Regions from separate parts of the Paenibacillus sp. YPG26 genome, predicted to be linked through region 1. Evidence: riboswitches for the same ligand, from Rfam matches in the RefSeq annotation. Region 1 holds a riboswitch; each other region holds the start of a gene.
The links. A riboswitch is a leader RNA that binds a small molecule or an ion and turns the genes downstream of it on or off. The one in region 1 is predicted to bind thiamine pyrophosphate.
Positions count from the first base shown of each region.

Region 1 (10,381 bases):
TTAATAAAAACTTCGTTATAAAGGCAGCAGCGGATTTCTCCGCTGCTTTTTGGTGTCGCGTGCCCAGAAGTACGCTGTAATAAAAAACTATTTAACTTTGTTAAGTACCGAAAATGAATCAATCATTTAGTCATTAGTTGCCCAAACACCAGCAGGCGCTTCAGCACCACGGTCGCTTCCGCCCGGGTAGATGGGGCTGCCGGTCTGAACAGGCCGCCGCTTCCCTGCAGCAGTCCAGCTCGGACAGCCGTATCTACGGATGATGCTGCCCAAGGAGCTACCGTGTCCCGGTCCTTGAAGATCGCAATGCCACTTCCGCTGTCCGGCTTCTGTCTGCCCAGCAGATCCATGGCGGAACCGAGCATCGCCGCCATTTCCTGCCGGGTGACCGGAGCATCAGGCTTGAACTGGTTAGCACCCGTTCCCCGGATCAGGCCAGATTGATAAGCCGATTCGATTGGCGCCGCATACCAGGCTCCTGGCTTAACATCCTTGAAGCTTGTCTGGTTCTGGGTCAAGCTCAGCCCTAGTGCGCGCACCAATAATGTGGCGAATTCAGCCCGGGTAACCTGACGATTCGGCTCGAACCTGCTTGCAGACACCCCTTTAACAAGGAGTTTGGAAGCGAGCAGTTCAACGTCCGCTCTTGACCAGTGGCTGTTAAGATCAGGGAAGCTTTTGCTGGCTGCAACAATACCATACAGGCTGGTATGAGTAGTCATAATCTGAACGGCGTCATAACCATCCTCTTTCACCTTGACAGCCGGGACAAAGAGAAGCTCTCCATCCGGACCGAGGGTAACCGCAGTCCAATTCTGCGGAAGCCCGGCAGGAAGTCTTAGCGTACGAGCCGCATAAGCCCGGCCAAAGTCCTGCAGCGCCACCCTCTCCACGTTGTTCGTCAAAGCTGCCTCGAAGTGAACCGGCTGAAGCAGGTTGCCTGCCGCCGATCTGGAGACCGCCTGGCTCCACTGTGCATGCCCGGCTGCATCTGCCCGCTTGACTGTAATCTCGACCCTCCAGCCTTCAGCTGAAGTTCCTGTCCGGGCAGTTACCATGCCCGCCTTAAGCACCGATAACGGAAGCGTAAAGCTTCCCGCACTTGTACTAAGCTTAATACCCGCACCCGATATAGCTGGAGCATTTCTTAGCACACTAAGAGGATAAGTAACTTTCCATGCATCAGCTTCATGATCAAGTCTGATCAACCAGACTTTATCTGCTGATGACATCCGCCCTACCGCACTGCTGGCTATGTCGGCAGTCACGTTGAGCACAGCTTGCTCCTGTCCTTCCTGCCGGGTGCTCTTCACTTCATCCGAAGCAGGCACGTACTCAAAGCCCGGTGCGGTATCATTGAAGGAGCCTTGTCCTGCTGCTTCATCAGGCTGCTCAGGCAGAGCCGGTACGCCGCCACCACCCGAACCTCCGCCACCTGTGCTTCCGCCAGAGGTGCCGCCACCGGAGCCGCCACCGGAGCCGCCATCCGTACTTCCACCCGGGATGCCACCACCACCGGAACCGCCGTCCGTGCTTCCACCAGGGACGCTGCCACCGGAGCCGTCACCAGATCCCGTTCCGCCCGACCCGCCACCTGGAGGATCTGCCGGAACAGTGACCGGATCCATGAAGTCGAGGGTGAATATTCCTGCTGTCATCTCCGAGGCCACACCTGTGATGTATCCAGACTTCACCTTCACTGTAACTACAGTATCATCTGCATGGGTATGACGAAGGGCCTTCCCCGTTAACCGAATCAGCACGAGCTGATCACTGCTCCGTACAGCTTCATAACCAAGACCTGCCGGCAGCCCTTCGAGCACAACCCCTCCTGTTATATCCTGAACAAATGTTCCGTGGTCCACATACAAGGACTGCGTCGCCGATACGGTTCCATCATTGCTGAGATCCTCCTGAATAACAGGATTCAGCAGGGTAAGAACAGGTTCTCCCGCATACTGGGCTGCCGTATGAACAGGCACTTCGGTAAGACTTGTCTGGGTATTGCCAGCATTATCCTTCGCCAGGAAATAGATGATGTAATCCTGGTCGGGACTAAGCTTATCGAAATACAGGTCTGCTTCCTGCCCCGCCGCTACAATCGTTGGGGCAAGCTGCTGCAGCGCTTCCCGGGTCGGCTTGGACTGATCTGCCGGAACTGGCAAAGCATATATCGCCGCATTCTCATCCGTCTTCACCAGCACATGAAGGGAATTGTCTGTTACCGCGCTTGCTTTGGGATAACCATTCGCAAATACCGGCGCAGTCGTATCTGCCGGCTTAACCTGCTGCTTGGTAACGAAAGACACCTTCACCGGAGCGCTGCTTACGTTACCCGTCGTATCATAGGCGGCCAGATACACCACATATGAGGTCTGCGGGTTGAGGTTGCTAAAAGTCAGCGTTAGATCCTGATAAGCGGAAGCCGACTGGGAAGCGGCCATCTTAAGATCCCCAAGGGTAGGTGCGGGATCGGCGGCAGGCTGAACTTTGGCATATACCTTGGAGGCTTCATCCACATTCAGAACCACTTCCGCTGATACATCCGTCACCGTTCCTATACGCGGATACCCTTGCGTGAAAGCCGGAGCTGCAGTATCCGCCGTCTGAATGCCCACCGAGTTCCATGCGCTTGTCACCGCCTGGATAATCTGCTGTCGGCTATACTGAAGCTCGGAATGCGCCTTAACATAATTCTGCGCGGCACTTTCATATCCGTTCGCGGCATCAACAAAATTTGAAGTAGCGTTAAGATAATTCGTTAACACATCGTAAGCCATCGAGGCTACAGCATTCTTGGCGCCTGCTGTACCCAGAAGCGGCTCCAGATTGGCTACCATCAGGTAACCGGCACGATTGGGAATTCCGCTGTTCGTATGAACGCCTCCATTATCGTGGGTACTGTCATTCGGGAGATACACGTAATCACTCATATGAGCAGGCTGCGGGGAGAGAACGGACGAATCCCCCGGATTCCTCATATTTCTCAAGGCCCGGCGATCCTGCCTTAAGTCTTCACCAATTAACCACCACTTGGTATCGGCCGAATCATAGTTGGATTCAATTAAGGCGCCGAACAGATCGGAGAAGGACTCATTCAGCGCGCCCGATTGATTCTGATACTCCAGATTCGCAGACTTTTCGTTCACGCCATGCGTGATTTCGTGCGCTACAACGTCCAGTCCGCAGGACAAGCAGTCAAATCCGCCTCTGGAAGATCCGCTTCCATCCCCGTACAGCATGTAGCCTCCGAACCAGGCAGCATTATCCCAGGCTCCGCCTTGATTGGTCGCACTCCAGAGATCCGGGATGTGAACAATGGAGCGGATGGGGCTGCCTTGGGCATCAACGCTGTTTCTCCCAAGCTTGGTATAGTAATAGTCATAGACCTTGCCTGCATTGAAATGAGCATCAACCGCCTGGCGATCCGAGAAGGCTGTTGAGGAGCTTTCGATATTTTCATAGTAGATTTTACCGAAGCTATCCGTCCCGCCATAGCCATAGGTGAATACACCACGGTCGGTATCTGTGTACATCTGCCACATCGGCTTGGTGATATCGAGCAGCTGGTATTTACCGGAAGACGGTTCTTTATAAATATTTAACGATTTGGAATCGCCGTTATATCCTGTGCTGACCCCTGTCGTCATATTGGACGGATTCAGGCTTCTTGCCTGATAGGAAGTGCTGTATTCATCCATAATAGAGCCGTTTCCGGCATCGACATAGGCTGTCCATTTACCAGGATGGGGCTTGAGATAGGTCACATTAACCTCGTAGGCGAGCCTGTACCCCTGATCTCCGGGATAGATGATCAGCTTGGCTGTAGGCCCGGGGGCACGAAGCACCTGCTGACCGGCATCAGCGGAATCCCAGCTGATCTCCGTTCCTTCCTGGTCCTCGATCCACTGTTTGAGAATATTCACAGCTTGACTTGCGCTGATGGAAGCTGTGAGCTGATCGGGCATAACCGCTTTCTCCGGTTCAGTCCGGCTTGCAACCTCCTGAACCTGCTTGTTCTCGTCAAGGTGAACCCGCATATATTTGCCATATACCGGAATCCCTTGATACTGCTGTTGATATAGAAGATGGGTCTGATCAATTTTATCCTGCTTCTTATCAATAAGCTTCAGATTCGTCTGCGGATCTGTTAACCCGGTGATCTCCTTATTCTCCTTCAAGAAATTCAGTACCGAGCTGTCGCTTGCCAGACTGGGTGACGTGATATCTTTGTAAAAGCGGGATTTGTCCTCAGTCTGCTGCCCTTCACCCGAACTAGGCTGTACGGCAATCTGTTCCTCTCCGGCAAATGCCTGGACAGTGCCCATTCCCCAAGCTCCATTCGTAATACAGACTGCGGACAGGATCACCATCAACATTCTGGTCAGTTTGTTACTCTTCAAGACCGCGCTACCTCCCCGTTCCTTGCGATATTGTAATAGACTACTATCTCGGGTCAACCTGACGGACGAACTAGAAGCTCGAACTCTCCTTACTCTATTTCAATCCAGTACTAGTAGAATGAACCAGAAAAATCCTCAACTTTATCTAATTTCCGCCAACACGGAATGGACTAGAGTCTATGTATCTATTATATCGAATATGAAATTGTTTTTTGTAGATTATTCGACATAAATAACTATTTTTCGACACAATTAAATAGAAAAGCCCTGAGGGTCGTCTAGACGCCTTCGGGCTTTTCCAGGGGTTCATACTATTTATAGATTACGCTGCCCGTCTCCTTGAACTCCCTCGACTTGGCTTCGAGCCCCTCCTGGATTGCTTCTTCGCTATCCAGGCCCTTCTCCTTGGCGTATTGGCGGATATCCTGCGTAATCCGCATGCTGCAGAATTTCGGGCCGCACATGGAGCAGAAATGGGCCGTCTTGGCTCCCTCCGCGGGAAGAGTCTCATCATGGTACTCCATGGCCCGCTCCGGATCGAGCGAGAGGTGGAACTGATCTCTCCAGCGGAACTCGAACCTCGCCTTGGAGAGCGCATTGTCACGATCCTGCGCACCGGGATGGCCTTTGGCCAGGTCAGCGGCGTGGGCAGCTATTTTGTAAGTGACGACTCCCTCTCTTACATCTTCTTTATTCGGCAGACCGAGGTGCTCCTTCGGGGTCACATAACAGAGCATCGCCGTACCGAACCAACCGATCATAGCGGCGCCTATGGCTGAAGTAATATGATCATAACCCGGCGCAATATCGGTCGTCAGCGGTCCGAGCGTGTAGAACGGCGCCTCATCGCAGATATCCAGCTGTTTATCCATATTCTCCTTGATCAGGTGCATCGGCACATGGCCCGGTCCTTCGATCATCACCTGCACATCATGCTTCCAGGCAATCTTAGTGAGTTCCCCGAGCGTCTCCAGCTCCGCGAACTGGGCTTCATCGTTCGCATCCGCAATGCTGCCCGGGCGGAGACCATCGCCAAGCGAGAAGGCGATATCATACGCCTTCATAATCTCGCAGATTTCCTCAAAATGCGTATACAGGAAGTTCTCCTGATGATGAGCCAGGCACCAGGCCGCCATAATCGAGCCGCCCCGGGAGACGATGCCCGTCAGACGCTTCGCCGTAAGCGGAACATAACGCAGCAGCACTCCGGCATGAATGGTGAAGTAATCCACTCCCTGCTCGGCCTGCTCAATGAGCGTATCGCGGTAGACTTCCCAGCTCAGGTCCTCGGCTTTGCCATTCACCTTCTCCAAGGCCTGGTAGATCGGAACCGTTCCAATCGGAACAGGAGAGTTGCGGACAATCCACTCCCGGGTGGTGTGAATGTTCTTGCCTGTGGACAGGTCCATAATCGTATCCGCGCCCCAGCGGGTGGCCCAGGTCATCTTCTCCACTTCCTCTTCAATGGAAGAGCCTACGGCCGAGTTGCCAATATTGGCATTAATCTTGACCAGGAAATTCCGGCCGATAATCATCGGCTCGCTCTCCGGGTGATTGATATTGCTGGGAATAATAGCTCTGCCGCGCGCCACTTCATCACGCACGAACTCGGCTGGCACATTCTCGCGAATCGCAATGAATTCCATCTCCGGGGTGATGATCCCCTTCCGTGCGTAATGCATCTGGGTCACATTATGACCCGGCTTCGCCCGCAGCGGACGTCTGCCTGAATGCGGGAACTGCTGCGTATTGGCCCTTGGATCATCGGTCAGATAGCCGTTATCCTCCGGCTTGATCTCTCTTCCTTCATACTCCTCCACGTCCCCACGCTCCATAATCCAGGCGCGGCGGTTCTCAGGGAGCCCCTTCGTAATATCGGTCTGCGCCGCGGCATCGGAATACAGGCCGCTCGTATCGTACACACGGACCGGCGCATTCTCTTGACTGCCATAGCTGTCGGAAGTGGGGCTGAGCGCAATCTCGCGCATCGGCACACGAATATCCGGCCGTGAGCCTTCCACATATACCTTGCGGCTGCCCGGCAGGGCGGAAGTCTGAAGCTGAATCGTCTCTTTGGTCATAACAAAAAAAGCCTCCTCTGTGAGTTATCCGAGAAAGGCCGAGCGTGTAAATGGACATAACAAGACCTCTTAGCAGACACTAAAAAGGGTCTCTTGAAGCAGACAGACTTCGTCCATTTCAATTCCTCCGCTGGCATTACCCAGATCAGGTATAACGGTCGATAGTGGAATTCCTATCCTCTCAGCCCAAAACCTTGAGCTCCCGCTTGATATGCAGTTGTCGGTATAGAAGTTGAACTATAAGCAGTTCACAAGTTCAACTTCTATACTATCTTAACTTAACCCTGCTAGATTTACAATCGCAGACTATAAATGATTAATTTTCCAGCATTCAGGCGGCTAAACTCTGCTTTGGCACACTTCCCAGTGCTCTACTTATTGTATGTTTGGAAGAATAGAGGTATGCTAATAAGCTGATAAAAATATATGTACGAATAAATGAAGGTGAGTTTGATGGGAGAATCCATTTTCAATAAAATACCCGCGGGCGCGGCCCGGCAGCACGTTCCCGAAGCCAGGGTGGCCGCTGCCAGGACCAGCCGCGAGATTGTCGGCGGAGGCGATCCGGATGCCGGTTATTTCCGTACGCTGGAAGCCAGCGGTATTCTGCTGAATGCGTCGCAGATTGCAGCGGTGCGCCATTTCAAGGGACCGCTGCTGACCCTGGCCGGGGCCGGTTCCGGCAAAACCTCCGTCCTGATCTGCCGCACCGGTTATCTGCTGTCGGTAAGACGTGTCGATCCGCGGGAAATTCTGCTGCTGACTTTCTCCAGCAAGGCCGCCCAGGAGATGCGCGACCGGATTGCCGTTCTGCCGGGCATTCATCCGCACGATGTCCGTCTCCTGCAGGCGCGGACATTCCACTCCTTCTTCCTGCAGCTGATTCGCAGGCAGGGCAATGAGCTGGAGATCTGGAGCGAGACCCGCAGACAGCACATTCTGCTCAAGCAGATTATGCGGGAAATGGGTCTTCAGGATGCTTATCAGCCGGAGACACTGCTGTCCATGCTTTCCTCCTACAAGACCAATCTGGTAGATCTCCCCGATATGCCTGAAGACAGTGTGACCGAGCGGGAGACCAAACGCATTCTACTGCAGTATGAGCAGTGGAAGCTCGATCACGAGAAGATGGACTTCGATGATGTCCTGATCCTGGCCTACCGGCTGCTGAAGGGGAGTCCCTCCCTGCTGCGCACCATTCAGGACCGCTTCCGTTATATTATGGTGGATGAGTTCCAGGACACGAACCATCTGCAGTATGAGCTGGTCAAGTTGATCGCCGCCCCGCAGGATCATCTCATGGTGGTTGGCGATGATGATCAGACCATCTATTCATTTAACGGGGCGCGCAGCGAGTATATTTTGGAATTCGAGAAGACTTACCCGAAGGCCAAAGTCATTACGCTTACTATTAACTACCGCTCCGGGACACGGATTGTCGGTCTTGGCAATGAAGTAATCCGGCACAACAAGCACCGCAGAAGCAAGACACTGGAGGCGGTTAGATCAGGAGCTTCGGGGCCGATGTACACGCGCCCGCTCTCCAGTGACGAAGAAGCGCGGCTGGCTCTCGACCGCATTGAGCATGAGGTTCGGGCCGGCAGACGGAATTATGGGGACTACGCCGTGCTCTACCGGGCAACCAGCAACAACCGGGCCATTCTGGAGCAGCTCATGATCCGGGAGATTCCATATATTGAATATGGAGATGGTCAGCTCCTCTATGAGAATGCCCTAGTACTCCCGCTTGTGGACCACCTAAGACTGGGCCTCAACCGGCGGGATTTCACCGCGATGGAGAGCGTGCTCCCAACGCTCTATATCAACCGGGAACGGGGCATGTCCCATATTGTCCAGCAGGAATCGATTCGGGCCAAGAAAGGCCCGCTGGTTCATCTGCTGACCTTGTCCGGGCTTAAGGACTTCCAGCTGGCCAAGATCCAGGACCGGCTTGAGCTGATCCGCACGCTCTCCGGGATGAGACCAGCGGCGGCCATCGCCCGGATGAGAGAGAAATTCTACAATGCTTATGTCGAGGCGGATGAACGGAAGCTGCTGACCCAGCACAAGGAAATGATTAAGGAGATGCTGGATGAACTGGAAGCTTCTGCAGATCGCTTCGATACAGTAGTAGGCTTCCTTGGATTCATCAGCGATGTGATCCAGAAGAGCCGGGAGCAGAGCAGCGACAAATCCCGGGAACAGGGGAACCGTGTAGCCCTGATGACCATCCACCGGTCCAAAGGGCTTGAGTTCCCGGTTGTGATGCTGATCGGCGCCATCGAAGGCAGCCTGCCGCACAGCTCGGCGATCGAAGCCGACCGCATGAAGGACACCGCCTATTCCGAAGTGGGCGGTGCCTCCAAGGGGACAGCCGCCCTGGAAGAAGAGCGGCGGCTTGCCTACGTCGCGATCACCCGCGCCAAGGAGGAGCTGATCATCAGCTCCCCCGCAAGGTACCGCGGCAAGAAAGCGGCCGTCTCGCGCTTTCTGCTCTCGGCCTTCGGCGGCGATGCAGCCGAAGGCGCGGCCACCCCTTCGAGCGCTTCGCGCGCTCGAAGGGAAGTGGCTGCGGGCGTGGCTTACGCCCGCAGCGGGAGCCGCGCTGCGGACGGGCGAAGCGCCCGCAGCGGCGGTGCAGCGGCGGCGACGCGCACGGAGAGCGTCGCCGCCTGGCTGTGCCAAGGTCCAGGCTGTATCGCCTGGACCCGGGTTACGGCGAGGGACCATGGCCTCGCCGCGAAGGTCTGCCCCCTGTGCGGGAAGCCCATGCACAGGGGCCGCAAGGACGTGCCGGTCTAATTGCGGCACGTCCTTGCTTGTCTTGCCGGAAGGCTGCGCCGCTTCCGGCCCCCTTCTTTAGACCAACATATACTAAGCAGCCTCTCGAGCGTGACATAAGATTGTCCGAGATTCTGAAGTGTTAGTGCTAACTGTGAAATTATGATTCTACCTCAGCCTTTGCATCCGTCAGATTCATTTCAGATACACTGTGATATTGCACGGATTCAAACTAAAAATTGATCTGTTAAATCTTTACTAAAGTACTAATAAATAACCCCCTAATAAGGTGTTGAAGTGCACCCCTTAGAATAGACATTGGAAAAACCCCTGGTTATTCCGATGAATTCTAAGGGGTGCATTTTTATGGCGATTAAAGGACAGAAACTCAAACAGTATTCGGAAGAATTAAAGTTAGAGGCGATTCGGCTTCACGTTGAGGAGAAATGGACATATCGGGAAATCAACGAACATCTGGGCATTCAGGACAAAGATCGAATGAAGCGGTGGATGCGAAAATACCGGGAACTAGGTGAGTATGGCCTGTTAGATCAGCGGGGAAGGCGGAAAGAATATATCGATCAAGACCGGTATGTCCAAAAGCTCAAGCGGGAGAATGACATGTTAAAAAAGTGCTTGGAAATCTGGATGCAGGAGGCAAGGAAGAACGCTTTAAGCTCATCGAGAAAGCGGCAACTCTAGGGAAAATTGCAGACTTATGCCAACTCTTTGGCGTCTCCAAAAGCGGTTACTATGCCTATTTGAAGCGAAAGGGAAACGACCGCGACGCCGAAGCCAAACAACAAATCCGTAAAGTCTACAAGCGTTACGAAGGAAAATACGGGTACCGCCAGCTCCAATTGTTCTTGTGGAAGGATGACGGCATTTGGATGAACCACAAGAAGGTATTGCGTCTTATGCAAAAACTCGGCATTCAGGCCAGTATTCGCCGTAAACGCCGGGTAAGCCCTGCGTACCAAACTGGGGAACGAGTAGCAGAGAACTTACTGAAGCGAGACTTTACAGCGGAAAAACCAAACCAGAAATGGGTGACGGATGTGACCCAATACCGTGTAGGTGAACGCTGGCTGTATCTTTCAGCAATAAAAGATCTGT
Region 1 is NZ_CP084530.1:372,960-383,340, reverse strand. It holds gene LDO05_RS01755 (M4 family metallopeptidase) at 123-4,379, opposite strand; gene thiC (phosphomethylpyrimidine synthase ThiC) at 4,715-6,484, opposite strand; TPP riboswitch at 6,590-6,700, opposite strand; gene LDO05_RS01745 (UvrD-helicase domain-containing protein) at 6,938-9,286, shown strand; gene LDO05_RS01740 (transposase) at 9,632-9,967, shown strand; gene LDO05_RS01735 (IS3 family transposase) at 9,898-10,381, shown strand, end outside.

Region 2 (10,381 bases), 590 kb from region 1:
TCCTCCGGTTAGAGCCTCTGTCAGCACCTCGGAAGGATCCAGGCGGCAGTTCACGCTGCCCATGATGAAATAGACCTTGAGCAGGCTTCGCAGGGCTGCAGAAGATATCCGGCTATTGTCCGTCATGGCCCGCACCCCGCTGTCTCCGCTGATAGGCAAAGTGATTGGTAGGCCCATGACCCCCGCCGATATGCAGGCCGTCCTCAATGGCTGCCTGAATGAACAGCTTCGCGGTCCGAATCGCGTCCGTGGCTGGATGTCCCTGTGCCAGCCCTGCCGCAACCGCAGCCGAGAAGGTGCAGCCTGTCCCGTGCGTATGCCGTGTAGGAATCCGCGGGCTCTCCAGGTATGTGAATTCATGCCCATCAAATAGAATATCCACTGCTGGCTCGGATTCTGCGGCATGTCCGCCTTTGATAACCACACAACGTGCGCCTGCCTGCAAGAGCCTTCTTGCCGCTTCCTCCCGCTGCTGAAGGGTGGCAATCTTCATATCCGTGAGCAGCTCGGCCTCGGGAATATTAGGCGTGACTATCCTTGCAAGGGGCAGCAGATAGCGTACTACAGTGCGTACGGCTTCCTGCTGTAGAAGAGGAGCGCCGCCTTTGGCAATCATCACCGGATCAACCACAAGATTCTTCCACTCATACTGCTGCGCCTTGTCCGCCACAATGCGGACAATCTCCGGGCTGAACAGCATGCCCGTCTTGACGGCATCCGGCTGCAGGTCCTCGCCAACGGAGTCCAGTTGACGTGCTACCACATCCGGCTCCAGAGGATAGACTCCCTGAACGCCGAGCGTGTTCTGCGCGGTGACCGCTGTAAGGGCGGACATGCCGAAGACACCCAGCTCCTGAAATGTCTTGATATCCGCCTGAATCCCCGCCCCGCCGCCGCTGTCAGAGCCGGCGATGGTCAATGCTTTCTTGATGCTCATATCCTATAGACCTCCTTCTTGATGTTCGGTTATGGAACGGCTGCTGTCAGCCGGCTCCTCCTTATCTGTGCCGGACAATTCTGGAGCGGCTCTGGAGCTGCTCCGGGGTCAGAACCGCCAGCTGATTCAGCAGCTCAGTCTGGAAGCTGCCCGGCCCTTGACCTTCCGTCCGTTCATAAGCAAGTTCAGCGGCCACTCCATAGAAGGAGATGGCTTCGACGGCGGCCTCAATTTGACTTCTCCCGGAAGCCAGAAAAGCACCAACCACAGCACTCAGCAGACAGCCGGTGCCCGTGACCTTGGTCAATATCGGGTGGCCATTGCTTACAATGTAGGTGCTGTTCCCGTCCGCGATCACATCGTCTCTACCGGTAATAATCACGATGGAGCCCAGCTTGGCCGCGGCTTCCTCGGCCATGCCGATCACATCGCCATCCCCTTCGCCCGCATCTACGCCCTTGCTGGTCCAGGTGCGTCCAACCACATTCGCAACCTCCGCCGCGTTGCCTCTGAGGGCGGTGAGCTTGATCTCACCGGTTAATCTCGCGGTGACTTCTGTGCGGTAGGCCGTGGCCCCGGCTCCAACCGGATCCAGCACTACAGGCACACCATGCCGGTTAGCCGATCTGCCGGCCAGCAGCATGGACTCAATGACATATTCGTTCAGCGTGCCGATATTCAGAACTACGGCAGCCGCCATCTGTGCCACATCGGCGACCTCTTCATGTGAGTCTGCCATGAATGGAGAGGCGCCGAGCGCCAGCAGCCCGTTGGCGGAGAAGTTGGCCACGACAATGTTCGTAATGTTGTGGATCAGGGGATTCTGCTCCCGTACTTTGGATAAATAGCTCATGATTAGTCCTCCTTAAAGTTAGGTGTGGTTCGGACCACCGGGCAATTCCCGCGGCCGCCGTCTACAGGTTAACAAAGGCATCCTGTGCCATCTCGCCGGACTGCTTAAGCAGCTCATTGTCCTTCAGCCATTTCTCGATCAGGGTCCATGAAGCCGGATCCTGATATCCGAAGGCCTTGTCTCCTGCGTCCATAAGGGGCAGCAGAATATTGAGACTCTGACTCTCAATGTCCGCATCCAGCGGCGAGGTGCTGTCCTCGTGCTTCATTAACAGACTCAGGGCATCCTGCGGGTGTTCACTGACATAGCGCTGGCCTTTTGCCGCAGCCTTCATGAACCGCCGCAGTTCATCCTGCTTGTTCGATAGCCCTGTCTCACTTGCGACAAGCACCAGCTCATAATAATCCGGCACCCCATATTGGGTTGGGTCTATTGAAGTTACGGGGTGGCCTTCTTTCTGAAGCAGAAGCTGTTCATGGTTGATGAACCCGCCGATGAGTCCATTCACTTGCCCGGTGGACAGGGCTGGAATCAGATCGAACCCGACATCGACCAGCTTCACGGAACCCGGATCACCGCCATCCTGCTTGACCATGGTCTTGACCATGGCTTCGTAGAGTGGGATGGAAGAGAAGCCTACAGTGCGTCCGGCCAGGTCTTTGGGACGCGTGATTCCGCTATTCTCGGCAACCATCAGGTGGTTCAGCGGATGCCTGACCACGGCTCCGATCGACTTCACAGGAATCTGCTCACCCCGGGCCAGCAGCACCTGAGGCTGGTAGCTGAGCGCCAGGTCAACCTTGCCGGCAGCGGTCAGCTTAAGCGAATCATTCGTACCCGCGGGCATTTGAATATCGACATCCAGGCCTTCAGCGGCGAAATAGCCTTTCTCTTTGGCTGCGTACAAGAAGGAGTGCACCGCGTTCGGATACCAGTCCAGCATGATGCTGAGTTTTTGCAGCGGCTGTGCCTCGGGAGAGGCTGAGGACTTGACCTCCTGCTGCCCGGGATCTGAGCTGGAGCTGCATCCGCCAAGCACCCACAGAAGGGAGAGCAGCAGAAGGGAGAATTTAATAGATTTATGCATGAAAGACAACCTCTTTTCGGTTTTTTCTCTAATCGATATCGCTAAACGTTCTTCCTACGCGTGCGTCCCGTCATTGCAGCGAAGCCGCCCCGGCTGAGAACAGCCCTCTCCATGAGCGCTACGGCAAGGAACAGGGCCAGGCCAAGCAGGGACAGCAGAAGTACAGCCGCGAATAGCTGATCGCTCTTCAGATTACCTGCCATTCGGCGGCTGTAGTAGCCAAGCCCGCTGCTGCCGCCCAGCCATTCTCCAATAGTGGCCCCGATGACACAATAGACCACGGAGAGCTTCAGTCCCGAGAAGAAGGAAGGAAGCGCAAGCGGAATCTGCAGCTTCAGCAGCAGCTGGAGCCGGTTCGCGCCCATCGTGCGCAGCAGTTCACTATAGGCTTGGCCTCCTGTTCGAAGTCCATCGTAAGCGCCCACCACGATGGGGAAGAAGGCCGTAAGAATAACCACGGCGACCTTGCTCCAGATCGAATAGCCGAACCACATGATGAAGATAGGGGACAAGGCAATAAGCGGCAGAGTCTGGCTGATGATGACAAAAGGATACACAGCTCTCTCCACCGTACGGGACAGATGCATCCAGGTGCCCAGGCAGGTTCCGAACAGGACAGACAAGGCGAATCCGAGTGCTGATTCGGCCAGGGTGACCGGCAGGTGAGTACCGAGCAGCAGTTCCCGGTTATGGATCAGGGCCGCAAGGATAGAGCTGGGAGCCGGCACAATAAAGGCAGGAACGGTCCCGCCGCGAACCAGCCATTCCCATAGAATCAGAATGAAGGTGAGCAGCAGCAGGAACGGGCCGTAGCTGCGCAGCAGCTTATGCAGGTAATGGACCAGGGCTGTCATCGGCCTGCAACTCCCGCCAGCCGACGCTCAAGCTCCACTCGAAGCTCAAGGAACCGCGCCGAGGCATGCACCCCGTACTGACGGGGACGGGGCAGATCGACGATGATCTCCTCCAAGACACCGCCCCCGCGCGGCATAAGGAGAATCCGGTCGCTCAGCAGGAGGGCTTCCTCCAGATCATGGGTGATGAACAGGAGGGTCCGCTGCAGTTCCCCCCATAGACTTAGCAGCCAGTGATGCATCTCCCGCTTGGTCAATGCATCAAGCGCTCCGAATGGCTCATCGAGCAGCATCAGATCGCCGCCTGCGGCAAGCGTCCGAAGGAAGGCCGCCCGCTGCCGCATTCCCCCCGACAGCTCATGGGGATAGGCATCGGCCCAGCGGCTGAGGCCGAACCGATCAAGCATGTCCATGATGAAGGCAAGCTGCACGGCTTGATCGGCCCCGTGCTTCTTCAGCTTCCCTGGCTTCGCCCGGCGCTTCTTCAGCTCCCATGGCAGCAGGCAGTTGTCCCTGACGGTTCTCCAGGGAAGCAGCAGGTCCTGCTGCGGCATGTAGGAGATCAAGCCGAGACGTCTGGACACCTCACCGCCAGCCCAGCTGATGACACCGCCGGTCGGCTCCAGCAGGCCGGCAATCAGCTTGAACAGCGTGCTTTTGCCACAGCCGCTTGGACCGATGATGGATACGAATTCCCCCCGGTCCACCTTCATGGACAAATGGTCAATGATCGGCACCTGCCCGGAAGCGGAAGCGGACTCATAAGAGTAAGACAGATGATCGAGTGATAATATTGGCGTGATAAGGCAGACCTCCCATATGAAGATGAGTCCCGTCAGGACCGGGCGAAGCATTCGGATGCACATGTGAATTCCGCTGGAGAGAACCCAAAAAGGCCCTTCATTCCCGTACAGGATGAAGGGCCTACAGCTCGGCTGAGTTCATGAACTATGATCATAATTCACAGGCGCTTCACTTCCCTACGCTGGTATGATCCAGATCAGGTTCCAAGGGTCCGAAGTATTGCTTCGTCTCAGCCGGCGGGCTCCCCTAGTGAATACAGACGTATAAGGTTGGTTGTTCCATGGTCCATTGACAATTAACGGATTTAATATAACACAATTTTGAGGAACCTCAAATACCCGACTCTACTATTACTTATTCTTGGCATAGAGCCAGTTGTAATAAGACGCATGTTTGATTTCATCCGTCATGATCTCGAATATCCAGTCCCGGTACGCAGGGTCGATATTCAGATAGATGGCGCGGTATTTCTCAAATGCTTTTAACTCCCCCATAAGCGCCTTCTCAATTCCCTCCAGATAAGTGGCGGGCAGTGCCTCTGCCTGTTCATTCCCGCCTCCAGCAGGAGCCATTCCCGTTAACCGGGTATACAGGGTTCGGAACATGTTCCGGTGCTTTCTTTCGTCATTACGTATACCGGCAATAACATCCTTCTCTTGCTGGGTAGGGGCCATTTTAATAAGGGCGTCATAGAACAGTTCATCATTTCGTTCACCTTGAATCGACTCCCCGACAAGCTTGATTACAAGGTCGCTATTGCGATAGTAAGACACGGAACGAAAAGCCGCAGGGTGAGGAATTACATAAGGTTGGAAATACATAATCAAAGAACACCGCCTCATTCAAAAAAAGTTATATACGTTGTGCTGTAGTGTATTCACTTCTGGGCGGAGGGGTGCACCTCCTGAAGGTGCTGTCATATGATGGAGTAGGATAGATTCAAATATAAGGTGGCCCGCATATGGATGAAGAGAACAGTAAGATACTGATAACTGCAATTGTCATGGCTGTTATATTTGCCTCCTTCGCTCTAGGACTCGGTGCGGAAGAGGGTGGCGCAGACAGTGGCGTAGACACTGGGGATACGATTATAGTGTGAACTTTGGGGGAGAGGCCCGTGAGGAGCAACGGTAACGGTGGAAATGGGACCAAGAATGGCAACGGCAACGGCAGTAACGGGAAAAAGAAGAGCACTCCCCCCGCCAAACTTTCCCCCGGGCAGATCGCAGTGGTTGTAGGCTTGCTTACCAATGTGCTTAAGGTCAACTCCATCCTGCTGGACAAAGACCAGAATATTGAGATTGTACTGACAGGTTCTATTAGAAGGAAGACAAAGGCGGACCGGATAGCAGAAGAGCTTGGGGATATGAGTGTGGCTGATCTGATGGAAGCCTTTGCCCGTATGAACAGTTGATCCAAGGATCAGGGCAATAGGGCCGTACAAGCTGCTGCCAGCGCCATGCCAGGAGTGTCCGGTCTTCTTGTGATACAAATAGCCCCTCCGCTGATGGACCTGTGCGGAGGGGCTTGAGTCTGCTTGCCGGGTCAGCGGCCAGGCTCGGGTACGGCTTGTACCGCCGGATGGCCGCTTCGTTCCAGTTCACGGCTCCAGCCTGTCAGCAGCACCGCGGCCAGCACCATTAAGGCTCCGACCCAAGTGGTGTGAATCAGCCCGAGCTTTTCGGTCACGATGCCGCCAAGATAAGCTCCGAGCGCTATGCCTGCGTTGAAAGCAGCTATATTTAGCGCGGAGGCGACATCTACCGCCTTAGGCGCATACCGTTCAGCCAGCGTCAGGACGAAGATCTGCAGACCAGGCACATTCATGAAGGCGAACAGTCCCATGAAGAGCACCGAGATGAGGCCCGCAGCCTTGAAGGGCGCTGTGAACATTAGTATGAACAAGATCAGGGCTTGGGCGGCGAACATGTAGAACAGGGCAGAGACCGGATTCCGGTTCGCCGCTTTACCGCCGATCACGTTGCCTACGGCAATCGCAATGCCGTAGAGCAGCAGCAGGAAGGCTACGGTTCCTTCCTTGAAGCCGGTGATGTCATGAAGCAGTGGGGACAGGTAAGTGAACACAACAAATGTCCCGCCATAGCCAAGTGCTGTGATCGCGAAGGAGAGCAGCAACCGGCCATTGGTGATCAGCTTCAGCTGCTCTCTTGCCGGTGTCCGGGTTCCTTTGCGAAGCCCTGCCGGAACAAGGATCATATTGGCGATGAAGGCTATAATACCGACAGCGGCGATGGCCACGAACGCGGCCCGCCATCCGAGCTGCTGCCCGATCCAGGTTCCCAGGGGCACTCCGGTGACGGTGGCAATGGTAAGACCTGAGAACATGATCGAGATCGCACTTGCTCTGCGGTTCTCCGGCACAAGGTCAGCCGCGATTGTAGAGCCGATCGACATAAATACCCCGTGGGCAAGGGCAGAGATCACGCGTCCGGTAAGGAGCAGAGCGATACTGCCCGAGACCGCAGCCAGGCTGTTGCCTGCAATAAAGACAAGCATAATCCACATCAGCAGCGTCTTGCGCGGTACGCCCGAGGTCAGAGAGGTCAATACAGGCGCGCCGAAGGTGACTCCGAGAGCGTATAGGGTAACGGTCAACCCGGCAAGGGTGACCGGAATATGCAGGTTATCCGCGATCAGAGGCAGCAGTCCTATGCTGATGAACTCTGTCGTTCCAATGGCAAAAGCGCTAATAGCCAGCGCCAGAAGCGCGAACGTGCTTCTTTTTTTATCTAAAGACATTCCATCCACTCCTAGTATAGTAATCGCCAACCGGCAAATGTTATTATGTATGAACTGATTCAGAATGAATAGTACGTACTTTCAAGTGATATAGTCACCAAAAAGTAACTATTGGAGGAATAATGGATGGAAGCCGGCAAGAAATATAATATTTCGATTGAAGCGACCCTTGAGGTTATCGGAGGGAAATGGAAATGTGTAATTCTGTGCCACCTGACGCATGGCAAGAGACGGACCAGTGAGCTAAAGGCACTTATGCCGGGCATTACCCAGAAAATGCTGACCCAGCAGCTTAAAGAGCTGGTGGACGACGGTATTGTGAATCGGATCAGCTATAATGAGGTTCCCCCTAGAGTTGAATATGAACTCACAGAGTATGGCTGGAGCTTGAAGGAAATTCTTGATTCCCTATGTTCTTGGGGAGAGAGGCATATTATCAAGGAATACGGAGATAAGTCTGTCATGCTTAAGGACAGTATTTTGAATAAATGAACCAGATCCATACTGTAATGGCAACGGGAGCTTCCCATCAGGAAAAAAAGCCCTCACTTCACCCTTAGATGAAGGAGGGCTTGCTTGCATAGCTAAGGAGCATCACAGATCAGATCAATGGTTAATCCCGCATTTGTTCAAGATGAACGAAATCTGGTTCTCCAGCCGATTGATGTTCTCCTGCTGTTCCTCGGTCTGTATCCCTTGGGCGCGTAAGGAAGCAAGCTCCTGCTTGAGCTGATGCAGATCGTCTCCCGCACTAGCACAGTTATAGCTGCTCTCCAGATTGTCAATCATGGCGAATCCTCCATTCGGGTCTTAAGATTACCTCCCTATTATGGAGAATTTCGCTGTACTTATTCGTGCCCGGATTATTAGTAGCAGGTAAATGAACTGATTTTTCGCAGATCAACGCCGTAATAATTCCAGCGTCCCCCGAAGAATCTATAGCCTGATACGGAGGTGCGTCCGACAAAGATCGGATAGAACCAGTATTGATCCCGGTTGGTCTGCCAAATGTAAGTGAACCGGAACAGACAACCGGCAATCGATCCCGGGTCTACCGCATACGCGGATACCTGCTGCTGAGGGATAAAGGAAGGCGGAGGTGATGCGGGAGGCTGGTGAGCTCCTGGACCCTGAGGAAATGGCGGCATTCCAGGCCCTCCCGGTCCCGGCGGTCCTGGACTGAATGGACCTTGGGGCCCGAATGGCCCCTGTGATCCCTGTGGATTCTGCTGAGGGTTAAACGGTCCTGGGGGTGGATTAAATCCCATAATTTCATTCACTCCTTCTAAATTGTAGGCTAATGCAATGTATGCGGAAGGACCGGGTTTGGGCTGGGCTGATGCCTGGGTCTGAGGCAAGTTGTTCACTGTTCTGCTCTATCAACCGGGTGTTTTAGGACAGATATTGAACTATAGACTGCATGATTGGTGAGGAACAAGGTGCTCTTTCGTGTAACTCTGCGCAATATAAATTTGAAAGCTGCCCTTCCGAAGTTGTACACTGTCATTATCTATAATTAGGAGTGTGAAATAGCTTGAATTTGTGGGAAGCATTTGTGGCCTTGATTCTGGGGTTAGTTGAGGGTGTAACTGAATTTGCACCTGTATCCTCTACAGGTCATATGATTATTGTGGATGATTTCCTGTTCCAGACGAAGAAGATGTTCTCGCCCGAGGCAGCCATAACGTTCAAGATTGTCATTCAGCTTGGCTCCATCCTTGCGGTTGTCGTGCTTATGCGGGAACGGTTCCTGAATCTGCTGGGGCTGAAGAAAATTCCGGGACAGTCAACCAGCGGGCCGCGCCTGAATCTTGGACAAGTTATTGTGGCCTTGATCCCTGCCGGAGTGCTGTATTTGCTATTGGATGATCTGATCGATACCTATTTATTCTCCACCGAGACAGTGGTTATCGGGCTCGTGCTTGGAGCGATTCTGATGATTGTGGCTGACCGGTTCGGACCTCGTGAGCCGAAGACCGTGTCCTTAGATCAAATTACATACAAGCAGGCGTTCATCGTGGGTCTGATTCAGTGCTTGTCCATGTGGCCCGGATTCTCACGGTCCGGCTCCACAATCTCCGGAGGTGTCCTGCTGGGAATGAAGCACCGGACTGCGGCCGACTTCACCTTCATTATGGCGGTTCCCATCATGGCTGGCGTGAGCTTCTTCTCCTTGCTTAAGAACTGGGAGTCGATCACGGCTGACGTCATTCCCTTTTTTATCGTAGGCTTCATCAGTGCTTTTGTCTTCGCGCTGATCTCCATCCGGTTCTTCCTGAAGCTGATTAACCGGATTAAGCTGGTTCCTTTTGCGCTATATCGTATTGTGCTAGCGGCACTTATATATTTCGTATTTCTGTAACCATCATACACCTGAGAACAAGCTTATTGCTCGTAATTAGGCCAGCTTGATGTACACCCCTTTGAATAAACATTGGAAAAATCGCATGGTTTAGCCGATAAATTCTAAGGGGTGTATTTTTGTTGGGAAATAAGGGGCAGGAGTTGAAGAAATTTAGAATTAAAAGTTATCTCTATTATTTTGTAAGTTAAGGGAGAGGCATTTATGAGCAAAGTGGCTTATTTACATGAGTGAGACACTTCGTGCGGTTTAACCTTTTTAGAAAAGGTGGGTTTTTGTCATTGTTTTTTCTTTCCAGTTTCATTACTATAAAGCTAACATCACTTGGGAGGGCAACAAGATATGAAATTTACGATTGGAATGAAATTGATAGCTGGGTTTTTAGGTATTGCTGTACTGCTTGTGATTATAAGTTTTCTTTCTTATACACAGCTGCAAAGGGTAGATAACACGTATTCGGATCTGGTTGACCGGCGGGCTGCGATCGTATCAAGTACCAAGGATATTCAGAATGCCGCATCACGCGAGATCAGTAATTTAAGAGCTCTGCTGCTGAAGGAGGAAGGCGCCGCGGATGGTATGACTTCAGCCTATGAAGAGCTTAAGGCTTATATTAAATCAACGGACAGCCTTACACAGATTGCTGCCCATAAAGATATGCTAAAGCGCATGGATGCCCTGAATGAACAATTCAAGAAGAATGCGGATGAGTCAGCTGCTCTCA
Region 2 is NZ_CP084530.1:3,745,960-3,756,340, reverse strand. It holds gene thiE (thiamine phosphate synthase) at 1-126, opposite strand, end outside; gene thiD (bifunctional hydroxymethylpyrimidine kinase/phosphomethylpyrimidine kinase) at 113-937, opposite strand; gene thiM (hydroxyethylthiazole kinase) at 999-1,790, opposite strand; gene LDO05_RS17795 (ABC transporter substrate-binding protein) at 1,852-2,877, opposite strand; gene LDO05_RS17790 (ABC transporter permease) at 2,919-3,731, opposite strand; gene LDO05_RS17785 (ABC transporter ATP-binding protein) at 3,728-4,585, opposite strand; TPP riboswitch at 4,692-4,793, opposite strand; gene LDO05_RS17780 (ferritin-like domain-containing protein) at 4,886-5,356, opposite strand; gene LDO05_RS17775 (hypothetical protein) at 5,497-5,634, shown strand; gene LDO05_RS17770 (hypothetical protein) at 5,653-5,949, shown strand; gene LDO05_RS17765 (MFS transporter) at 6,081-7,295, opposite strand; gene LDO05_RS17760 (winged helix-turn-helix transcriptional regulator) at 7,422-7,787, shown strand; gene LDO05_RS17755 (DUF2524 domain-containing protein) at 7,902-8,084, opposite strand; gene LDO05_RS17750 (transporter) at 8,162-8,443, opposite strand; gene LDO05_RS17745 (undecaprenyl-diphosphate phosphatase) at 8,830-9,657, shown strand; gene LDO05_RS17740 (methyl-accepting chemotaxis protein) at 10,000-10,381, shown strand, end outside.
Region 2: another riboswitch for thiamine pyrophosphate. It lies ahead of LDO05_RS17785 (ABC transporter ATP-binding protein); the one in region 1 lies ahead of thiC (phosphomethylpyrimidine synthase ThiC).

Region 3 (10,381 bases), 170 kb from region 1:
TGGATGGCTGTTATTCTCTTATCCACTGATCCGCAGCACCAAGTTCGAGCTCGTGGATGGGCAGGTATTTGTACAGCGTTCCCGCAGCTTCATTCTGGTCTTGCTTGGACTGCTCGCTGTAAGAATGCTGCTTCATGAATTCATCGAGCAGTACATCTCCGTACCGCAGACGGGTGCTCTATTCTTCCTGCTGGCTTACGGAATGATCCTTCGCTGGCGGTTGTTCATGTGGAAGCATTATCAGACCATTCTCAAAGATTCAGTTCCAGCCAATCGATAACTGCAAAAGGGATGTCCCGCAAGCCACTCAGTGGCTGCGTGGGACATCCCTTTCTTGCTGTATCTGCTCAATTTGTTAAGAGCAGCTGATTAATCTCCTCAACATCCTCCGCCGTGATCTTCCACTGGGCTGCACCGGCGTTCTCTTCTACCTGCTCCGCCGTCTTCGCTCCGGCAATGACACTGCTTACTGCCGGGTTAGCCAGCAGCCAGTTGATAGCCAGCTGTCCCAGAGGCTTTCCATAACGTCCGGCAATCTCACTTAGCTTCTGAACCTTCGTAAGGTTAAGCTCATACTCAGCTTCCCCAAATAACGGATTCAGCACAGATCGCACGTCGTCCTCCTTTGGCTTGTTCCCCGGATTAAACTTGCCCGTAAGAAGGCCTTGGGCCAAAGGGCTGTAGGGGATGAATCCAATCCCCTTCTCTGCCGCGTAAGGGAGAGGCCCTTGCTCCACATCTCTCTGAAGGATGTTATACAGAGATTGCAGTGACACCACGGGGGATATGGCCGCCGCTTTGGTCAGCTGTTCCACTGAGAAGTTGGACACACCGATATAGCGGATCTTACCCTGCTGAGCCAGCTGGTTCAGTGTATCAAAGGTCTCTTCAAACGGGGTAGCCCCCGACGGATCCGGCCAATGCACCTGATATAAGTCAATATAGTCCGTCTGCAGCCGGCGCAGACTATCCTCGACTTCACGAACAATATTCTCTCTGGATACATCATTCCGGATGCTCCCCGCATCGTCCCAGGTCAGACCAAATTTGGTTGCCAGTATGACCTTGTCTCTAATGGGCTTCAATGTCCGCCCCACAATTTGCTCCGATTCCCCGAACCCGTACACAGGTGCGGTATCGAAGAAGTTCACACCCAGTTCATGCGCCCTATGAATCGCGCGTTCAATCTGGTTATCCGATACATCGCCCCAGCCGGCCTTCCCGGCAGCCCAGGCTCCGAATCCGATGACAGACGTATGCAGATCACTCTTTCCAAGCCTTCTTGTCTCCATCTCGATCCCTCCCAATCCAGGTTATTGTCTATCCTTGCGTAAGAATGAGAATGCCAGCGCCAAGACAAGAATAGAACCTTTAACAATGTCTTGAGCGAAGTAAGGCACATTCATCATCGTAAGACCATTTAGCAGTACACCGATCAGAATTGAACCGAGCAGTGTACCTACCACGTGCGGCCGTTTCTCTCCGAACAAGGCGTAGCCGATATAAGCGGCAGCTACCGCATCCATCAGCAGCGGGGCCCCTGCTGAGACCTGTCCGGTACCAATGCGGCTGGCCAGCACAATCCCGCCGATTGCGGCGAACAGGCCGCTGATCACATAGGCAAGAACCCGGTAACGGTTGACCGGAATTCCGAACAGATTAGCGGCCTCGGGATTCCCGCCTACCATGTACATATGACGTCCTAACGTTGTCTTTTCCAGAAACAGATAAGCAATCAGCACGAAGATCAGCATGAGGATAACTGCTACCGGAATACCCAAGACCTCGCCTTGTCCGATGAACAGGAACGAGGGTATGAACTTGCCCGTCTGTTCCCCCTCCGCTCCCGGCATTCCCTCGTAGATGGAATAACCTTTGGTATAGGTCATCTGGATCCCGTTCACGATATACATCACCGCTAGAGTTGCCAGCAGATCGGGAAGTTTGATTTTCACTACGAGCAGGGCATTGAACAGGCCAACGAGCACTCCGCACAACAGGGGAATTAACAGGGTGACAAGCAGTTCCTGACGGTGAAGAATCAGTGCCGATGCCGCGGCAATCGTTGCCAGGCTGGTTGTGGAACCCACGGAGACATCAAATCCGTCTACGACCAGACTGAAAGTAACGCCCAGGGCAAGGAACGTCGTTATCGAGATTGCTTTAAGGATATCCTTCAGATTATTGTAGGTTAGAAAGTGATCGTTCACGATAGAGAAGAACGCGATGACCCCGATAATAGTAATGACAGCCCCATAACGAAAAATATACCCGGTAACCGGATTAACAGCCCTAACGGGCCGTAGTACTTTAACTGTGCTCAACTGCCTTGGCCTCCTTGTCTGCTGCAAGCAGCAGCTCATCCATCGTAGTATCGAACGGGTCATACTCACCCTGGATCTGCCTGTCTGCCAGAATCAGAATTCGATCAGAGATCCGCAGCGCCTCGTCCGGTTCTGCCGTAAAATATAGAATCGATGTTCCCTGGTTGGCCAGGGATTCGATCATTTGGAATATTGCCTCTCTTGCGGCAACATCAATCCCTTTCATAGGCTCATCGAATATAACCAGATCCCTCTTGGCTGCGAACCACTTCGCGATGGCTACCTTCTGCTGGTTGCCTCCACTCAGCTGTCCGGCCAAATGAGAAGGAGAGCTGGGACGAATCGTGAACGACGCTATCAAATCCCGGCTGTACCTCAGTTCCCGGGACTTCGAGATCAGGCCTCTAAAGGATAAAGCCAGATGAGTCCTTATATCCTCTCTCTTCCATATTCCATGGCGCCCCCGCTCCTCGGGCACGAAGGCGATTCCATTGCTTACAGCCTCGGAAGTGCTGCCGATACGGCGCTCCTCGCCCATAAGGCCGGCTTTATAGCTGCCCCGTACGCCGAACAGCTTCTCCGCGAGTTCCGTCTTCCCGCTTCCGAGCAGACCAAATACGGTCAGGATCTCTCCTTCTCTGATCTGAAGATTGATTCCCGGATGACCCTCATCCAGGCGAAGCTCTCTTACTTCGAACTTAATCGGCGCGGCTTCGCCGCTAGGTCTTGCCCGTCGGTCAATGATCGACTCTCCCCCTGTCATCGCTTCAACCACTTCTTCTGGTGTTGTCTCCCGGGAAGGAAGCTGCAGTACCGTCTTCCCTCCCCGAAGGACCGTAATAACATCAGCTAATGAGAACACCTCATGCAGCTTGTGCGAGATGAGTACAATCCCAATCCCCTGTTCCTGCAGCTGACGAACCACCTGGTAGAACCGCTCAGCCTCTTTCCGGTCAAATGCCGCCGTAGGTTCATCAAGCAGCAAGTATTTCGCCTGATTACTTACCGCGCGAACAATCGATAACATCTGCTTCTCATAGAGAGACAACCGGCTTACTGGCTGATCAACATCTATAACAAGGCCGTACTCCTTAAGCAGCTCTGCTGCCCTCTGCCTGTTCAATCTCTTGCGGAACAAGAATGCCCGTTCACTCCTTAAGAGGGATACGGTCAGATTCTCATGAACAGACAGCTGCGGGACTAGGCCCCGATCCACTTCCTGGGTAAGGAACACCACACCTTTGGAGACCGCATCTGATGGCCCCTCCAAGACAACCCGCTCGCCGTTAATTTCAACCGTCCCTTCAAGCGGAGAATACAGGCCTGCTGCAATATGCATCAGAGTGCTTTTGCCTGCTCCATTCATGCCAAGCAATGCATGCACTTCTCCGGGATGGACCGCGAGGTCAGCCTCCTGGAGAACGGGTCCGCCGCCGAAGTCATGCGAAATTCCGTGAAGCTTCAGCGTCATTTCGCTGAGCCTTTCTCCAGCTCGGCCATCCACGGAGAGCGGGCTTCGTCTGATTTGCCCCAGCCCGGGACATATTTATCCAGATCGGTGAACGATATTTTCTCTTTGGGAAGCACAGTACGGTCAATAAGATGCGGCTCAATAGACACATCCTCCGGCACCTGCTCACCGGCAATTTTCTGATAAGCAAGCCGGGCTTGAACCTTACCTACATCTCCCGGGTTAGTAGCGGAAGCCGCCTGCCACGGGCTGTTCGGATCTTGGAATAGAGGGAGCTCTTCGTCAGTCAAATCAATTCCGTACACTTTAATATCCGTGCGACCAGCCTGCTTCAGGGCTTGAAGCGCACCACGGGTGAATTCGTTCCAGTTCGAATAGATTGCATCCAGGTCTCCGGGATTCGGATATTTCTTCAGCAGTGCCTCGACCTGAGCCTGGGTATCCAAAGAAGTATTCGATGTGACACTTCCGAACCGGGCGACTTCCTTAATGTTCGGATACCGCTTCTTGAAAGCGTCAATGATGACTTGACGGCGCTCCATAGGCAGATAACCAGCTACCCACAGTACAGCAATATCCCCCTTGCCATTCAGATCACCCGCGAGCTTCTTAAGCGACTGCCAGGCCAGCAAGTAATCGTCCTGATTAATTGCAGATACACCAGGCAGATTAAGATCACTGTCATAGGCCACTACCGGGATACCCGCAGCCAGTGCCTTTTTCACCGCAGGCTCCAGAGCCTGGGCTGTTCCGTTATTAACAAGAATCGCATCCACCTTCTCGTTGATGGCAGCTTCAATATTGGAAGCCATCTTGGCAAGGTCATTCGCAGAATCATAGATTTTCAATTCACCGCCAAATGCATCAACTTGCTCCTGGACTCCCTTATTGTAAGAATTGAAGAACGATCCAGACGTAATCCGTGTAACAAGTGCAATGCGCACAGGCTTGTTCAGCTTCTCGGGAAGCTCCGCGCTCCCTGCTGTGGCTCCGGTAGTTCCTGTTGTCTGCTCTGCATTAGTCTTATTCTCTCCACCGGCAGCAGGCGCAGCTGCTGAGTTGTTCTTGTCGCTCGTATTGGCCTGAACATCCGCCTTCTGATTGGAGCCGGATTGTTCATTGGTGCATGCCGACACGAATAGTACAACCGTGATCAGCATTAAGCTAAGCCATTTTTTCATATAAATTCCCCCAATTCATTGATTTCGGCTATCTCATATACAAGTAAACCAAGCAACTTAACCGGAATTTATCTTATGGTAAAACTAACCACACCGCCTGTCAATACATATATTTCATCCCATTTAGAATTAATTGCATTAATCCTACTTGACAAGTTGGTTTTATACTCGCATAATCGTTATAAATTTATGATTGAGAAGGAGCATGGTACATATGACACAGCGGAAAGTTGATCACGTCGGGATAGTAGTTCGGGATATTGATGCTTCGATCCGGTTCTATACGGAAATTCTGGGATTTGAGCTAAAGGGGACTCTTCTGCATTCCAACGGGATTTTCAAGCTGGCCTTCCTTGGATTCGGGGGCAGCAACGAAACGGAGATTGAACTGATCCAAGGTTACAGCGATACGCTGCCTTCGGAAGCGACTGTGCATCACTTTGCTATTACAGTTCCGGATATCGAGGAAGAATTCCGGCGTATTAAATCCTTCGATCAGGTTCAATTCATTGACTCGGAGATTACCACACTGCCTAACGGATACCGTTACTTCTTCATCTATGGACCTGAGAAGGAATGGATTGAGCTGTTCCAGCGTTAGACGCATGGATTGGTCCGGAACCAGGCCGAGCGGGTCTGTTCACCACTATAAAAGGCCCCCGTATTGAATACGGAGGCCTTGATGTGGTATGAGACTTACGGATATCAAGCTTACTGATCGATCTGAACACCCTTCTTGAGCGACTTCATATCGGCATTGTTGTTAACAAGCAAGGGAAGCATCTTTGAACTCTTCTCCATCTCAGAAGAACATAGAGGGCAAGCAGGAGTGTAGTCAAACGCAAAATTATCCCTCATCCATCCGTTGCAACTGTCATTGGTGCAGGACCAAATCGGCGTGATCTCCTCAGGAACTTCTTCTAACGTTTTCTTTCGATAATTCATGATTATCCTCCTTCTGTTCCAACCTCTAAATAAAAAAAGAAAAAACTGCCCCTAACGCACACGTTAAGGGCAGTATGGTTCGCGTTACAGTTTTACAACGTTCTCGGCTTGCGGTCCGCGGTTGCCTTGAACAACGTTGAATTGTACGCGCTGTCCTTCGTCAAGCGTCTTGAAGCCTTCGCCAGTGATTGCGCTGAAATGCACGAATACATCGTTGCCGCCTTCAACTTCGATGAAGCCAAAGCCTTTCTCAGCGTTGAACCATTTAACTGTTCCTGTTTCCATTTGGGGTAGCCTCCCTAAAAGTGAAAAAAATTAATATGCTCCTTTTTTCCATAAAAAAAATTCACACATTGAAAAAAGTTCCAGGTTGTAAGTGACACTCTTTTCAATATGAGAATATCCCCCAAGAGTCAATTAACTTTATTATAATCTTATTTCCAGCAAAAAGCAAATACTAACCGGAACCAAGTGGATAAAATGGAAGAAAAAAGTAAGCGCTGCAATACGTCTCTTCACTAGCCTCGGCACGCCCAGAAAACCCGGAACAAGCTGTCCCGGGTATCGTTATTAACTTTGAATTATGAGGCGGTCCAGACCTGACGGTCAGAGCCCTGGGGTACGAATTCGATACGCGAAGGCACCAGCTTGATGACTACATAGTCCGGATCATCCGGTCCGTCCAGATACTTCTTGAACTCATCCTTCCAGACCTTGGACTTGAGGCTGTCCTCACTGCTGATGGTTGCCTCGCCCTCAATCTCAACAATATCCCCCGTTCCTCCCTGCTCATATCCTAGCAGCAGCGCTGCCTTGGGGTTGTTCTGTAGCTCTTCCACCTTATGCGTCTTGCGGTCGGTAGCCAGGTATATAGTCAGTCCCTCATGGTAAATAGCCATGTAACGCACCTTGGGGCCACCGTTCTCAACGGTTCCGAAGGAACCAAACTTATTATCCTTCAGGGCTTGTTCAATCTGCGATTCCAAATGCTGACGATCCATGCTCATTGCTCCCTTCCTATTTCAAAATGGCGCTCACCGTTAGTGTACCCATAGGCGGGCAAGATGAACCGTTGACGCGACCCTTTACTGGACAAGGTCCGGGGGTGGGACTATAATACTTCTAGTAATAACTTCAAAGACCCGGGGAGCTGGAATTAGGCCGGCTGAGAGTGCATCCCCAAGATGCTAACCCGTAGACCTGATCTGGATAATGCCAGCGTAGGAACGGGAAATGTTTGGTGAATCCAATCTTTCATGCGCATGAAGGCGTCCTGTCCAGGACGCCTTTTTCTATTGCATTACATCATCTATATGGATAGTCCATTCCATATAACAGCTCGGGTTAACGGTCAGGAGCAAGGTAGAATTTCTAGGAAGAAGGGGCGAATACTAATGAAAAAGAGAATATGGAGTCTGCTTCTGCTCAGCTGTGTTGTTGTACTTGCAGCGGCGGGCTGCGGAGCTCCAAAGCAAGCGGACAGCGGCAGCGCCGCAACCGGTACCACATCAACTCCCGCTGCCGAGAAGACGAAGGAGCTGAAGGAGATCAAGGTCGTGCTCGACTGGACTCCGAATACGAATCACACCGGCCTTTTTGCCGCCAAAGAGCTTGGGTACTATAAGGATGCTGGACTGAACGTGGATATTATTCAGCCCGGAAGCGGATCGGCTGATTCCATGATTGCTTCGGGTGCCGCCCAGTTCGGTGTCAGCTATCAGGAGAGCATTACTCAAGGCCGCACACAGAACGTGCCGCTGGTATCCCTGGCGGCCGTGATTCAGCACAACACCTCGGGCTTTGCAGCCCCGGTTGACCGCAAGATCAAATCTCCCAAAGACTTCGAAGGGAAGAAATATGGCGGCTGGGGATCCCCTGTGGAAGAAGCGGTAATGAAATCGATCATGGAGCTCCAGGGTGCTGACGTCTCCAAAGTTACCAATATCAATATCGGTAATGCCGATTATTTCACAGCTGTGAAGCGGGATATTGACTTCGCCTGGATCTATTATGGGTGGACCGGAATCGAGGCACAGCTTCGCGGACAACCGCTGGATATGCTCTACGTCAAGGACTACTCAGACAAGCTTGACTATTACACACCAGTCATCGCTTCCAGTGAGAAGCTCATCGCGAGCGACCCGGAAATGGTCAAAGCCTTCATGGACGCAACCTCCAAAGGTTATGAGTATGCCATCGACCATCCGGAAGAGGCAGCCAAGATTCTGCTTAAGGCTGCACCGGACCTGGACGAGAAGCTGGTTGTGGCCAGCCAGAAGTGGCTAAGCCCCCGGTACAAGGATGATGCCCGACGTTGGGGAGAACAGAAAGAATCCGTATGGAAGAATTACTCTGATTGGATGTATGAACGCAAGCTGCTGGATAAGCCTCTGGACGCAAGCAAGGCATTCTCCAATGATTATCTGCCTGAAGCCAAGTAAGGCAGACAACCAGATCAAGCACCTATCCAATCCATATAGGAAGGAAGATCAACCATGGCCAACACCCTGCTAAGTATACAGATTATTCCGAAGACCCCGGGCGGTGAGGATGTGATTCCTTACGTCGACAGGGCCATTGAGGTTATTCAGGCTTCCGGTGTGAAGCATCAAGTGAACGCCCTTGAGACAACGATGGAAGGGGAACTGAGCGAGCTCCTGGATATTGTGAAGAAGATGAATGAAGCGGTGATAGAGTTCGGCAGTCCAAGCATTATTTCGCAGATCAAGATTCTGTACACACCCGAAGGTGCGAGTATGGATAAGCTGACGGAGAAATACCGTCCATGAGATCCTGGTTCAAAATAGTATGGCCGCCCCTAGTGGCGGTCATCTTGTTTATTCTCGCCTGGCAGATTGGAACCTCGTTATTCGTTACTGATAAATGGCTGCTTCCGAGTCCCGCCGATATTGGAAGGGAAGCGGCAGCCAATCCGGCCAATCTATGGGACAAGACCCTCGCCACTCTTCAGCTCACTTTGCTTGGACTCGTCATTGGCCTTGCCGTAGGACTTATCATTGCAATTACACTTCATTTCATACCTATCTTGAAGTCAGCTCTGTATCCGCTGATTATTCTGAGTCAGAACATCCCCACAATCGCGCTGGCTCCTCTGCTGGTCGTCTGGTTCGGCTTTGATCTGACGCCCAAGCTTATTATTATCACGCTCGTCTGCTTCTTCCCGGTCGCGGTTGCAACCCTGGATGGACTATCGCGGACCGATCATGTGATGCTCAACTATATGCGAATGATCGGGGCCAGTAGAGGGCAGATCTTCAGGAAGCTCGAGCTTCCCTATGCGCTTCCTTCCATCCTCTCCGGAGTTAAGATCGCCTCCACCTACAGCGTTATGGGAGCCATTATTGCGGAATGGATGGGAAGCGGGAGCGGCATCGGCCAGTATATGCTGATGCAGAAATCCTCATTTCGAACGGACCGGATCTTTGTTGCCATTATGATTATTGTAGTCATGAGTCTGCTGCTGTTCACACTTATTGTGCTCCTGGAGAAATGGTTAATCCGTTATAAGCCTGAACAGAAGAATAAATAAGGAGGGAAGATTATGGACAAGTCAACAACGGATGAACCGGGGTCCTCTATTCCAGTTCCTGCACTCGAGGTTCGTGGCCTTAGCAAGAGCTTCCGGGACAAGCGTCAGAGCCTGCCGGTGCTGAAGGACATCTCGCTATCGGTTGCGCAAGGTGAGTTCGTGTCCATCGTTGGCCCGTCAGGCAGCGGCAAGAGTACCTTGTTCCACCTGATCGGCGGTCTGACCGAGCCGGATCAGGGCCAAATTCTGCTGCAAGGCCAGGATATCACCGGGCAGAAGGGACATATCAGTTATGTTCCCCAGCAGCCGGCTTTATTCCCTTGGCGGACAATTGAAGATAATGTGATTCTGGCGATGGAAGTAGACGGTGTAACGGTTAAGGAGGCCCGGGCGGAGGCTAGAGAATGGCTGCTTCGCGCAGGACTTGGTGGATTCGAGAGCTCCTATCCGCACAAGCTGTCCGGCGGCATGCAGCAGCGCGCCTCCTTCCTTCGCGGACTGCTGGGCAGACAGGAAGTGATGTGCCTGGATGAACCCTTCAGCGCACTTGATGCGCTGACCCGGAGCGACATGCAGCATTGGCTGTTGAATATCTGGGAAGAGAATAAGCGCTCGGTGCTGTTCATTACTCACAGTATTGAGGAAGCTCTGCTGCTGTCGGATACGGTATATCTGTTCTCGAGCCGTCCGGCTGCGGTGCTGCATAAGGTTAACGTTCCTTTTCCAAGGCCGCGCCGGGACGAGATTACAGAGAGCCCTTCCTTCCTCGCCCTGAAGCGGGAGCTGACGCAGTACATGCGGGAGGAACAGAAGAAAATGCTTGAAGGGAGCCGCTCCTATGCTGAATAAAATAATCGACGCCCATATTCACCTCGATCTCTATGATGAGCACATCCGCACCAAGCTGCTT
Region 3 is NZ_CP084530.1:545,374-555,754, reverse strand. It holds gene LDO05_RS02480 (CcdC family protein) at 1-280, shown strand, start outside; gene LDO05_RS02475 (aldo/keto reductase) at 348-1,292, opposite strand; gene LDO05_RS02470 (ABC transporter permease) at 1,314-2,267, opposite strand; gene LDO05_RS02465 (sugar ABC transporter ATP-binding protein) at 2,311-3,795, opposite strand; gene LDO05_RS02460 (sugar ABC transporter substrate-binding protein) at 3,792-4,976, opposite strand; gene LDO05_RS02455 (VOC family protein) at 5,191-5,577, shown strand; gene LDO05_RS02450 (cold-shock protein) at 5,688-5,921, opposite strand; gene LDO05_RS02445 (cold-shock protein) at 6,006-6,206, opposite strand; gene LDO05_RS02440 (pyridoxamine 5'-phosphate oxidase family protein) at 6,503-6,928, opposite strand; TPP riboswitch at 7,055-7,166, shown strand; gene LDO05_RS02435 (ABC transporter substrate-binding protein) at 7,316-8,362, shown strand; gene LDO05_RS02430 (thiamine-binding protein) at 8,417-8,710, shown strand; gene LDO05_RS02425 (ABC transporter permease) at 8,707-9,471, shown strand; gene LDO05_RS02420 (ABC transporter ATP-binding protein) at 9,484-10,320, shown strand; gene LDO05_RS02415 (TatD family hydrolase) at 10,310-10,381, shown strand, end outside.
Region 3: another riboswitch for thiamine pyrophosphate. It lies ahead of LDO05_RS02435 (ABC transporter substrate-binding protein); the one in region 1 lies ahead of thiC (phosphomethylpyrimidine synthase ThiC).